Regions from separate parts of the Verrucosispora sp. WMMD573 genome, predicted to be linked through region 2. Evidence: riboswitches for the same ligand, from Rfam matches in the RefSeq annotation. Region 2 holds a riboswitch; the other holds the start of a gene.

Region 1 (5,848 bases), 700 kb from region 2:
GCCGAAACAGGAAGTGTTCGGCGCGTCGATCCGGACCGGTACGGTCGCGTACGACCGGGCACCACGGCTGTCGGTCACCGTCAGGGTGGCGGTGTAGTTGCCGGGTGCGGTGTACGTGTGCTCGGCCTGGAGCGTGTCCGCCGTGCCGCCGTCACCGAAGTCCCACTCGTACGTCAGCGGGGTGTCACCCTCGGGGTCGGTGGCGGTGCCGCCGAACGCGATGGTGACCGGCGCGGTGCCGGAGGCCGGCGTGGCGGTCGCGGTGACCGCCGGCGGCGCGTTGTCGGTGACGCCCTTACCGACGAAGTCCGCCCAGTTGACGTTGAACAGCGATCCCGCGCCGCCGGCCGGGTCCTGGGCGACGAAGTACAGCGAACCGCTCGCCGCGCCGGTCACCGGTGCGGTGACGTCGGTGTAGGTCTGCCAGTCGCCGGTACCCGGCACGGCCGCCGTGGCGACCACAGGTCCGTCGACCGCGCCGGCCCGCACCTCGATCACGCCGCCGCTGACGGCCGAGGCGACCCGGAACCGGATCTCGTCGATCCCGGTCAGGTCGGCCGGTACGACCGACCACCAGTCGCCGTCCTCGATGAAACCGATGTTCTGGCCGCCACCGGCGGAGTCGCCGGTCGCCTCGCGCTGCACCCCGGGGTCGCCGCCGCCGGTGCCGTCCTCGGTCCGGCCGGTCGCGGTGAAGTATTCGGCCTGCTTGCGCTTGGGCTGGAGAATCTCGATCGCGCGGCCGGTCAGCGGGTCGGCCCCACCGGACCCGCCCTGGTCGGTGTAGCTGGCCTCGAACACGGTGAAGACGTTCGCCTCGGCGCCGTGGCCGGCGGCGAGCTGGGTCTGCACCGTGCCGGTGCAGCCGGTGTGCTGCTCCAGCGGGTGGGCGTGCTCGTCATGCCCGAGCAGCACCTGGAGTTGGACGTCGGCGCAGTCGACGTCCCCGTCCTCCGGGTCGGTCACCGTGATCGTGTACTTGACCTGGTCGCCCCAGTCGAAGAAGCCGCCGTCCGGCGGGAACTCGATGGTCACGGTCGGCGCGGTGTTGCCCACCGTGATCGGCACGTTCGCCACCGCCGTACGACCCTTGGGGTTGGTGACGGTGAGCTGGGCGGTGTAGTTGCCCGCCTCGGCGTACGTGTGGGTGGGGTTGGCCTCGGTGGAGGTGCCACCGTCGCCGAACGTCCAGGCGTAGGTGAGCGTGCCGCCGTCCGGGTCGCGCGAGCCGGCACTGGAGAAGGCGACGGTCAGCGGGGCCTGCCCGGAGGTGGGCTCGGCGTTGGCCACCGCGATCGGTGCCCGGTCACCGGCGATGTAGTCGATCCGGTAGACGCCGGAGTTGTCGTTGTTGCCGCCGAAGCCGCTGCCCCACTCGATCAGGTACATCGCGCCGTCCGGACCGAACTCGAAGTCCATCGGCCGGATGAAGGACATCCCGGTGAGCAACTGGTTGATGTCGACCAGCTCGGTGCCGTCCTCGGTGACCTGCATCGTGTACATCTTCGACTGGTTCCACTCGCCGAGCAGCGCCTTGCCGTCGTAGTACGCCGGCCACTTGCGGTCCGAGTCGAGGTCGGCGTCGTACCGGTAGACCGGGCCGCCCATCGGCGCGCCACCGCCACCGATCTCGGGGTAGCGCGGGTCACCGCCGTAGCCGTAGTCGACGGTGGCCGGGATGGCCGGCGGCAGGTTGGTCAGGCCGGTGTTGTTCGGCGAGTTGTTCACCACTGCGGCGCAGTCGAACTTCGGCCCGCTCGGGCCGGAGGGGAACTGGTAGTCGTTGTACGCCTCGTTGGTGCCCGTGCAGTACGGCCAGCCGTAGTTGCCCGGTTCGTCGACGATGTTCCACTCGACCAGGCCCTCGGGGCCCCGGTTGGGGTTGTCCGACGCGGCGTCCGGGCCGTAGTCGGCGACGTAGAGGGTGTCGGTGGCCGGGTCGATGCCGATCCGGAACGGGTTGCGGAAGCCCATCGCGTAGATCTCGGGCCGGGTCTGCGCCGTACCCGGCGGGAAGAGGTTGCCCTCCGGGATGGTGTACGTCCCGTCGTCCTGCGGGTGGATCCGGATCACCTTGCCGCGCAGGTCGTTGGTGTTGCCGGAGGTGCGCTGCGCGTCGTAGTCGGCGCGTCCGGGCCGCTCGTCGATCGGCGTGTAGGCGTCCGACGAGAACGGGTTGGTGTTGTCCCCGGTGGCCAGGTAGAGGTTGCCGGCGGAGTCGAACGTCATGGTGCCGCCAGCGTGGCAGCAGGTGTTGCGCTGGGTGTCGACCTGGAGCACGACCTCCTCGCTGGCCGCGTCGATCGAGTCGCCGCTGACCGTGAACCGGGAGAGCACGTTGCGTGCCACGCCGTCGTTCGGGGCGTAGTAGAGGTACACCCAGTTGTTGGTGGCGAAGTCCGGGTCGAGCCGGATGCCGATCAGGCCGTCCTCGTTGCCGGTGAAGACGTCGAGGTCGATGGCGGTGACCGTGTTGCCGGTGTCCGGCTTGACGATCTGCACCCGGCCGTCGCGTTCGATGTAGAAGACCCGGCCGTCGGGCGCGATGTCCAGCTCCATCGGGTTGCTGGTGTTGCTGTCCAGCGTCACCTTCTCGAAGCTGGCGGTAAGCGACGCACCGCAGTCGGCACCCTGGATCCCGGCGGCGGTGCGGATGCCGCCGAGCAGGTGGGTGCGGAACTCCGGTTCGGCGTACGACTCGTCGGTGTGGCCACCGCCGGTGTACCAGGCCCGGCCGCCGTCGTAGTCCTGGCACCAGGCGATCGGGTGGTCCGGCCCCATCGCGCCGGAGCCCGCGTTGTAGCTGGTCTCGTCGAGGGTGGCCAGCACGTGCACCGAACCACGCGGGTTGGTGCGGTAGTTGTACCACTCGTCGAACCGGGACCAGCGTCCCGGCAGGTGGGCGGTGGAGGGATGAGCCGGATCCTCCACCTTGACCGTGGCCTGCTGGTTGGCCGGGTGGCTGTTGAAGTACGCCCCCACTAATTCGCCGTACCAGGCCCAGCTGTACTCGGTGTCGGCGGCGGCGTGGATGCCGGCGTAGCCGCCACCGGCCTGGATGTAGCGCTCGAACGCCGCCTGCTGGTCGGCGGTGAGCACGTCTCCGGTGGTGGAGAGCCAGATCACGGCCCGGTACTGGGCCAGGTTGGCGTCGGTGAAGGCAGCGCCGTCCTCAGTGGTGTCGACGGTGAAACCGTGCTCCGCGCCGAGTTCCTGGATGGCGGCGATGCCGGTTGGGATGGAGGCGTGGCGGAAGCCGGCGGTCTTGGAGAAGACCAGCACCGAGAACGTCTCGGCGGCGGCTTCCGGTACCGCCTGGGCGACGGGGGCGGGCGCGGCCTGGGCGGCCGGGGCCGCCAGGAGCATGGTCGCGGCGAGGCCCAGGGATAGGAAGGCGGCTGTCAGGGGTGCACGGGCACGAGGTGTTCGGGGCACTCCGGTCTCCTTTGTCCTTGCTGGACAGGGGTCACGGGGTCGGCCCGCCGAAGACCGTCCCAGATGGGGCTGGCCCGGCCACCTTGCCGAAGGGTGGCCGTCCCAGCATTTATGTCGAGTCGCTGAACAAATTAGTTCCGCTGGAACGATTAATGGCAAGGTTTCAATGGATAACGTTTCGGTAAACGCAACTGACATTTTCGGCACAGCCCGCCCAAACCACCACGGCTGCCGGCCCGCACCTCGGGCGGAGGCCGGTTGGCGCCGAGAGTGAACAGGCCCACCCTCGGGGTCGTACCGACCGCAGTGCTCGTCAACGTCCCCAGGGTCGTCCAACTTCTCGAAGGCGGCGGCGCGGCCGGCACCGCAGTGCACGCCGCGTTCTTCTGGCCGCCGTGCTGCTGCGAGTCGGCACGACAGGGCAGGCTGCGCCCCTGCCGGTGGCGCAGGATGGGCTTGGCGGAGCCGGCGAAACGACGTACGGTGACACCCAACGAACCCACGGGAGCCCGGTGCACCGGGCTGAGAGGGGGGCTGTGAGCCCCCGACCGTCGAACCTGATCCGGGTAATGCCGGCGCAGGGAGGAGTGTTGCCGTGCCGTCCCTGGGGCGACTGCATCTGATCACCGACACCCGACCCGGGCGGGATCCGCTCGCCGTGCTGCGGGCCGTGCTCCCGGTGGTCCACAAGCAACTGGTGGTTCAGGTCCGCGTCGAGGACTGCGCCACCGACCGGCAGACGTACGAGCTGACCCGGCAGGTGTTGGCCCTGGTTAGGCCGTACCGGGTGCCCTGCCTGGTCAACGACCGACTGCACGTGGCCTTGGCCACCGGCGCCGCCGGTGGTCACGTCGGTGCCGACGACCTGCCCGTGGCGGCGGCCCGGGAGGTGCTCGGCCCGACGGCGGTGCTGGGTGCCACCGCGCGGGAACCGGCAACCGCGCTTGCCGCGGTCACCGCCGGAGCTAGCTACCTGGGCGTGGGACCGTGCCGTGTCACCGCCACCAAGGACGGGCTGCCCCCGCCGATCGGCGCGGCCGGTGTTCGGGCGGTGGTCGAGTCGGTCGAGGTACCGGTGATCGCCATCGGTGGGGTGACGGCGGCGGACGTGCCCGAGTTGCGGGCCGCCGGCGCGTACGGGGTGGCGGTGGTCGGTGCGCTCTCCGGAGCCACCGATCCCGCCCGCGCCGCCGCCGAGCTGGTTCGGGCGCTGACATGTTGACCGGACGCCCGGCCACCAGCGGTGTGGTGCCACCGCGCCGCCCCGACGTGGCAGTCGTGGGGGGCGGGCCGATCGGGTGGGCGGTCGCCTGGCGGTGCGCGGCGCGCGGGTTGCGGGTGGTCGTGCACGATCCGGCGCCCGGGTCGGGTGCCTCGCAGGTGGCCGCCGGCATGCTGGCACCGGTCGCCGAGGCGTACTTCGGCGAGCGGGAGCTGACCGCCCTGCTTACCGAGTCGGCCGGCCGCTGGCCCGGGTTCGCCGCCGAACTGACCGAGGTGACCGGCACCGACATCGGCTACCGGACCGAAGGCACCCTGATGGTCGGGCTGACCACCGACGACCTCGCCGAGGCGCGTCGGCTCTGGGCGTACCAGCAGGAGTTGGGGTTGCCGGTGACGCCGCTGCGCCCGTCGCCGCTGCGCGAGCGCGAGCCGGCGCTGGCGCCCCGGGTGCGTGGCGGCGCGCTCGCCGCCACCGACCATCAGGTCGACCCGCGCCGGCTGGTGCCGGCGCTGCGGCTGGCGGCGGAGCGGGCGGGCGCGGTGCTGGTCGCCGAGCCGGTACGCCGGCTGTCCGACGTCGCGGCCGGCGCGACGGTGGTCGCCGCCGGCTGCGGCAGCGCGGCCCTGACCGGTCTGCCGGTCCGTCCGGTGAAGGGCCAGGTGCTGCGGCTGCGCGCGCCCGATGGCGGGCCGCCAGGCTTCCGGCACGTGATCCGGGGGTACGCCGACGGCGAGCACGTCTACCTCGTGCCGCGCGACAGCGGTGAGGTGGTCGTCGGTGCGACCGTCGAAGAGCGCTCCGACCTCGGTGTCTCCGCCGGAGCGGTGCTGCGGCTGCTGCGGGCCGCCGTCGACCTGCTGCCGGAGATCGCCGAGTACGACCTGGTCGAGACGCTGGCGGGGCTGCGTCCGGGCACGCCGGACAACGCGCCGATCCTGGGCCCGTTACCGGGGCGGCCGGGGGTCCTGGTCGCCACCGGCCACCACCGGCACGGGATCGTGCTGACTCCGGTCACCGCAGACATGATCACCGACTTGATCACGGGGGACGGCAACTCCGACGCACTGCTGGCACCCTTCCGGCCGGACCGGTTCGCCGACTCACCCGGCGTCGTGGGCGCAACGGCCGCTCGCACTTTTCCGCACTCGACGGAGGACGACTCGTGGAACTGACCGTGAACGGTGCCGG
Region 2 (5,848 bases):
AGCCGCAGCCGGCTCAACAGTTCCGTGACGCGGTCCTGCACCGCCGATTCGGACGCCCCGGTCCGGCGCGGGCCCAGGGCCAACTCGTCGAAGACCGTACCGGTGACGAACTGGTGCTCGGGATTCTGGAACACCGAGCCGATCCGGCGGGTCAGCGCCGGTGCCCGCCAACGGTGCGGCGCGGTCCGCGAGTCCACTCCGGCCAGTCCCCGGCTCGCCGCCAGCCGCCCGGTGCCGGGCCGGAGGAGTCCGCCGAGCAGTAGCGCCAGGGTGGACTTCCCGGCGCCGTTCGGCCCGAGCACCGCGAGCGCCTCACCGGCGCGTACGGTCAGGTCGGTGGCGGCCAGCCGGGGTGGCTGGCCGAGCTGTTCGGCGGTGAGCAGCACCTCGCCGGCCGGGCCGGCGGCCCGACGTGGCGGGTTCTCCCGGCCGGGCACCCAGACTCCCTCGGCGGCGAGTGAGTCGCCGTGCGCGGCGAAGACCGCCTCCGGTGAGCCGTCGGCGCGGACCCCGCCGCCGGGTTCGAGCACCACCACCCGGTCGACCAGGGGGAGCGCCTCGGCGACCCGGTGTTCGACCAGGATCAGGGTGGTGTCGGCGTCCACCGCCCGGGCGAGCGCCGCGCGGATCAGGGCGGCACCGGCCGGGTCGAGGTTGGCGGTGGGCTCGTCCAGCAGCAGCAGGCCGGGACGCAGCGCCAGCACCCCGGCCAGGGCGAGGCGCTGCTGTTCGCCGCCGGAGAGCGCCGCGGTGGGCCGGTCCCGGTGGTACGGGAAGCCGACCCGGTCCAGTGCCCCGTCCACTCGCGCCCAGATCTGTCCGGCCGGCACGCCCCGGTTCTCCAGCCCGAACGCCACGTCGTCGCCGCTGCGGGCCATGACGAGTTGGGACTGCGGGTCCTGGAAGACGATGCCGACCCGGTCCCGGGCCTCGCCGACCGGCTGGCCGTCGATCTCGATGGTGCCTTCCCGCTCCCCGGAGTCCTCGGGCAGCAGCCCGGCCAACGCCGCCAGCAACGTGCTCTTGCCGGCTCCGGACGCTCCGAGCAGCAGCACCTTCTCGCCGTGCTCCACCCGCAGATCCACCCCGCGCACCGCCCAGCCACGCCTTCCGGCATGCCGCCACCCGAACCCCCGCACCCCCACCCCGTCACCCACAACACCCTCCTTTCTTCCCGTTGATCATGAGGTTGACGGCTGGTTCGGAGATCAACTCCGCCGCCAACCTCATGATCAACGTGGGATGGATTCCGGGTCAGACGAGGGGGCGTTCGCGGGCGGCGGGGAAGCGGTCCAGGACGCCGGTGCGGGCCAGGGCGCGGGTGAGGGCGTACGCGCCGGCACCGGCGATGACGGTGGCGCTGATGATGGTGAGCGCGGCGTAGGGCAGGCGGTAGGTGGCGATGTCGCGTTCGGCGTTCCAGTAGACGAAGTCGAAGATCGCCGCGCTCAGGCCGGTCAGCGCGCCGGCCAGCAGGGCGGCCGGCAGTCGGTAGGACCGGTACCGGAAGGCGGCGAAGGCCAGTTCGGCGCCGAGACCCTGCATCAGGCCCTGCAACAGGACGATGGTGCCCCACTGGCTGCCCAGCAGGGCCGAGATGATCGCCGCCAGCAGTTCGCAGTACAGCGAGGCGCCGGGCTTGCGGATGACCAGGCCGCCGAGCACGGCCGGCACCAGCCAGACACCGTAGATGAGGGTCTGTGCCGGCGGGAAGAAGCTGAAGGCGCCCTCGGTGGCGCTCCACACCACGCCCCAGGCCCAGAAGATGACGCCGAAGGCGACGGCGATGACCGACGCCACCACGATGTCGATGGTGCGCCAGCGGTTGCTCTCGGTGGTCTGCACGATGATTGCTCCCAGTCCAGATGCGAACCAGGCAAGACGCACGCCCCGGCCGGCGGCGCCGAACGGTGGCGGGCTGGAGGTGGACCGAACTCCCTGCGCTGGCATTACCCAGATCAGGTACGGAGGGTCTGCGGGCGGACCCGCACTCTCAGCGCTGTGCGCTCCCCTGTCGGAGGTGTTGTCTGTCCCGCCGACGCTAACACCACGGAAGATCCACCGGCAATGTGATCTCCCCAGGTCACGACGGGCGCTCGCCTCCGGCTCGTCTGGTGGGCCGGGGACGACCGGAGCCCGGCCATATTTGTGACATCCATCGACGTCATCCCCGCCGGACGGTAATCTCAGTCCGCTGATCCGCCACGGCCGAAGGGCGACGGGTGACCACAGACACTGACCGGGCCGTGCCGGGCGAGCCCGAGCCGCGACCCGCGGCCGGGGGCGTCGACATCGAAACGCGTCCCCCGGAGCCCGCCGGTGGCGAGCCGCCCCGGCGCTGGCTCGGTGACCGGATCGGCTCGGTGGAGGTCCTGGCGGCGCTGCTGATCATCCTGATCATCTTTCGGGAGCCGATCGCCGCCGCCCTGGACGATCCCCGCATCCAGACCTGGACCACCGTCTTCGTCTCGATCATGGTGCAGGCGGTGCCGTTCCTGGCCTTCGGCGTGCTGCTCTCCGCCGTGATCGCGGTCTTCGTACCCCGATCCTTCTGGGCGAAGGCGTTGCCCCGACACCCGGCGTTGGCGGTGCCGGCGGCCAGCGCGGCCGGGGTGGTGCTGCCGGGCTGCGAATGCGGTTCGGTGCCGATCGCCGGGTCACTGATCCGGCGGGGCGTCACCCCGGCCGCCGCGCTGGCGTTCCTGCTCGCCGCCCCGGCGGTCAACCCGATCGTGCTCACCGCCACCGCGGTCGCCTTCCCGAACAACCCCGAGATGGTGCTCGCCCGGGGCGTCGCCAGCCTGATCGTCGCCATGATCATGGGTTGGCTCTGGCTGCGACTCGGGCGTACCGAATGGATCAGGATGCCGCGCCGGCCGGAGTTGGACGACGCGTCCCGGGGGCGGGCCTTCTGGGCCGCCGTCCGTCACGACGTGACCCACGCCGGTGGATTCCTGGTGCTCGGCGCGATGGCCGCCGCCAGCATCAACGTGCTGGTGCCGGAGCGGTGGTTGCAGACCCTGGCCGACAACACGTGGTTGTCGATCCTGGCGCTGGCGCTGCTCGCCGTGCTGCTCTCGCTCTGCTCGGAGGCCGACGCCTTCGTCGCCGCCTCGCTGTCCCAGTTCTCGCTCACGTCCCGACTGGTCTTCCTGGTGGTGGGGCCGATGGTCGATCTCAAGTTGATCTCGATGCAGGCCGGCGTGTTCGGCCGCCGCTTCGCGTTCCGGTTCGCGCCGACCACCTTCGTGGTGGCCGTGCTGGTCGCTGTCGGCGCCGGGGCGGTGCTGCTGTGAACCGGCAGGCGCAGGCGGTGATCCTGCTGCTGCTCGGCGGCGCGGTGATCCGGGCCAGCGTCACCGACCTCTACCTGCGCTACGTCAAGGAGGGCCTGCGTCCCTTCCTGATCGCCGCCGGCCTGCTGCTGATCGCCGCCGCGATCATGACGCTCTGGTACGAGTTGCGCCCGCCGGCCCCCCGCGCGTTGACCCCGGCCGACGGATCGGGCGTCGGCCACGACGGCCACGGGCACGCCCACCACGAGCCGAGGATCGGTTGGCTGCTGATCCTGCCCGTGCTCGGCCTGCTGCTGGTCGCCCCGCCGGCGCTCGGGTCGTACGCGGCGGGCCAGGCCGGCACGGCGCTGAGCAGCCAACAGCAGTCGGACTACCCGCCGCTGCCCGAGGGTGACCCGGTGCAGGTAAGCGTTCTGGACTACGCCTCCCGGGCGCTGTTCGACCGGGGTACGTCGATCGGCGATCGGCGGGTGCAGCTCACCGGCTTCATCGCCACCGGCGCGGACGGCCAGCCGATCCTGGCCCGGATGGTGCTGTCCTGCTGCGCCGCCGACGGACGCCCGGTCAAGCTCGGGTTGACCGGCGACGTACCGGCCGGGTTGCCCGACGACAGCTGGGTGGAGGTGATCGGTCGCTACAGCGACCGGCTCGGCCGGGATCCGGTGAACGACGCCGAGATCCCCTACCTTGAGGTCGAGTCCTGGCGGCAGGTGCCTGTCCCCAAGCGCCCGTACGACTGACCTCGCGCCACCCACTGCGGAAAATGGCGCCGCTGCGGGCTTGACCCTGACGCTACGTCAACCCTCCATGCTGACCGGCATGACAATCCCGGCGACAACCAGTCAGTCTCAGGAGCCTGCGATTCGGGTGCGGGGCCTGGAGAAGTCGTACCAGAAGCTGCACGTGCTGCGTGGGGTGGATTTCGAGGTCGCGCGGGGGAGCATCTTCGCCCTGCTCGGCTCGAACGGCGCGGGCAAGACCACGGTGGTGAAGATCCTCTCCACGCTGCTCAAGCCCGACGCGGGTGGCGCACACGTCAACGGCCTCGATGTCACGGCCCAGGCCGCCGAGGTACGCGAGTCCATCAGCCTCACCGGGCAGTTCGCGGCGGTCGACGAGATCCTCACCGGGCGTGAGAACCTCGTCCTGGTCGCCAGGCTGCGGCACCTCAAGGCCCCCGGCGCGATCGCGGACGAGCTGCTGAAGCGCTTCTCGTTGACCGAGGCGGGCGACCGGAGGGTGGCGACGTACTCCGGGGGCATGCGCCGCCGGTTGGACATCGCGATGAGCCTGATCGGGAACCCGCCGGTCGTCTTCCTCGACGAGCCGACCACCGGGCTGGACCCGCAGGCGCGCCTTGAGGTGTGGCACGCCGTCAACGAACTCGCTCAGGGCGGCACGACCGTGCTGCTCACCACCCAGTATCTCGACGAGGCGGAAAACCTCGCCGACCGGATCGCGATCCTCCACGAGGGCCGGATCATCGTGGACGGCACCCTCGAAGAGCTGAGGCGGGTCCTGCCACCCGCTGAGGTCGAGTACGTCGAGAAGCAGCCGAGCCTCGAAGACATCTTCCTCACCCTCGTCGGCGCCGGCACGGACAAGGAACAGCGATGAACAAGCACTTCCTCGGCGACACCACGGTGCTCCTGGGGCGTTCGCTGCGGCACATCCTCCGCAGCCCGGACACCATCATCACCACCGCGATCATGCCGATCGCTTTCATGCTGCTGTTCGTCTACGTCTTCGGTGGTGCGATCGAGACCGGGTCCGACTCGTACGTGAACTACCTGCTCCCCGGCATCCTGGTCATCACGATCGCCTCGGGTATCTCCTACACCGCGTTCCGGCTCTTCCAGGACATGCAGGGCGGCATCTTCGGGCGGTTCCAGTCGATGCCCATCGCGCGATCCGCCGTGTTGTGGGCGCACGTCCTGACCTCGATGGTCGCCAACCTGATCTCACTCGTGGTCGTCGTCGGCGTAGCCCTGCTCATGGGCTTCCGCCCGGGGACGGATGTGCTTGGTTGGCTCGCGGCGGCAGGCATGCTGGCCCTGCTCACCCTCGCGCTGACCTGGCTTGCGGTGATCCCGGGCCTCACCGCGAAGTCGGTGGACGGCGCGGGCGCTTTCTCCTACCCGCTGATCTTCCTGCCGTTCGTCAGCTCGGCCTTCGTGCCCACCGACACCATGCCCGGCCCGGTACGGGCCTTCGCCGAGCACCAACCGGTGACCGCCATCGTCAACACGATCCGGGACCTGTTCGCCCAGCAGCCCGTCGGCTCCGACATCTGGACCGCACTCGCCTGGTGTCTCGGCATCCTCGTCGTCGCCTACCTGGCCGCCACGATCTACTACCGGCGGAGGATCGCGTGAGTCGGCACCGACCGGACCGGGCGAGCTGACGGCAGGATCGGGGCATGCTGACGATTGGTCAACTGGCCGCGTACGCCGGTGTCACGGTGCGGACGGTGCGGCACTATCACCAGATCGGGCTGCTGCCCGAGCCGGAGCGGGACGCCTCGGGTTACCGGCGGTACGGCGCGACGGCGG

What was found. Region 2 has a riboswitch for thiamine pyrophosphate ahead of O7601_RS29110 (ECF transporter S component). Riboswitches for the same ligand answer to the same signal wherever they lie in the genome.
Region 1: it holds a riboswitch for thiamine pyrophosphate, as region 2 does, so the genes downstream of both, O7601_RS02905 (thiamine phosphate synthase) here and O7601_RS29110 (ECF transporter S component) in region 2, are expected to answer to the same signal.

Annotation. Positions count from the first base shown of each region.
Region 1 covers NZ_CP114901.1:631,244-637,091, reverse strand. The annotation lists gene O7601_RS02910 (ThuA domain-containing protein) at 1-3,435, opposite strand, end outside; TPP riboswitch at 3,927-4,036, shown strand; gene O7601_RS02905 (thiamine phosphate synthase) at 4,031-4,657, shown strand; gene thiO (glycine oxidase ThiO) at 4,651-5,832, shown strand; gene thiS (sulfur carrier protein ThiS) at 5,823-5,848, shown strand, end outside.
Region 2 covers NZ_CP114901.1:6,424,316-6,430,163, reverse strand. The annotation lists gene O7601_RS29115 (ABC transporter ATP-binding protein) at 1-1,157, opposite strand, end outside; gene O7601_RS29110 (ECF transporter S component) at 1,255-1,845, opposite strand; TPP riboswitch at 1,918-2,023, opposite strand; gene O7601_RS29105 (permease) at 2,355-3,296, shown strand; gene O7601_RS29100 (TIGR03943 family protein) at 3,293-4,036, shown strand; gene O7601_RS29095 (ATP-binding cassette domain-containing protein) at 4,116-4,913, shown strand; gene O7601_RS29090 (ABC transporter permease) at 4,910-5,671, shown strand; gene O7601_RS29085 (MerR family transcriptional regulator) at 5,716-5,848, shown strand, end outside.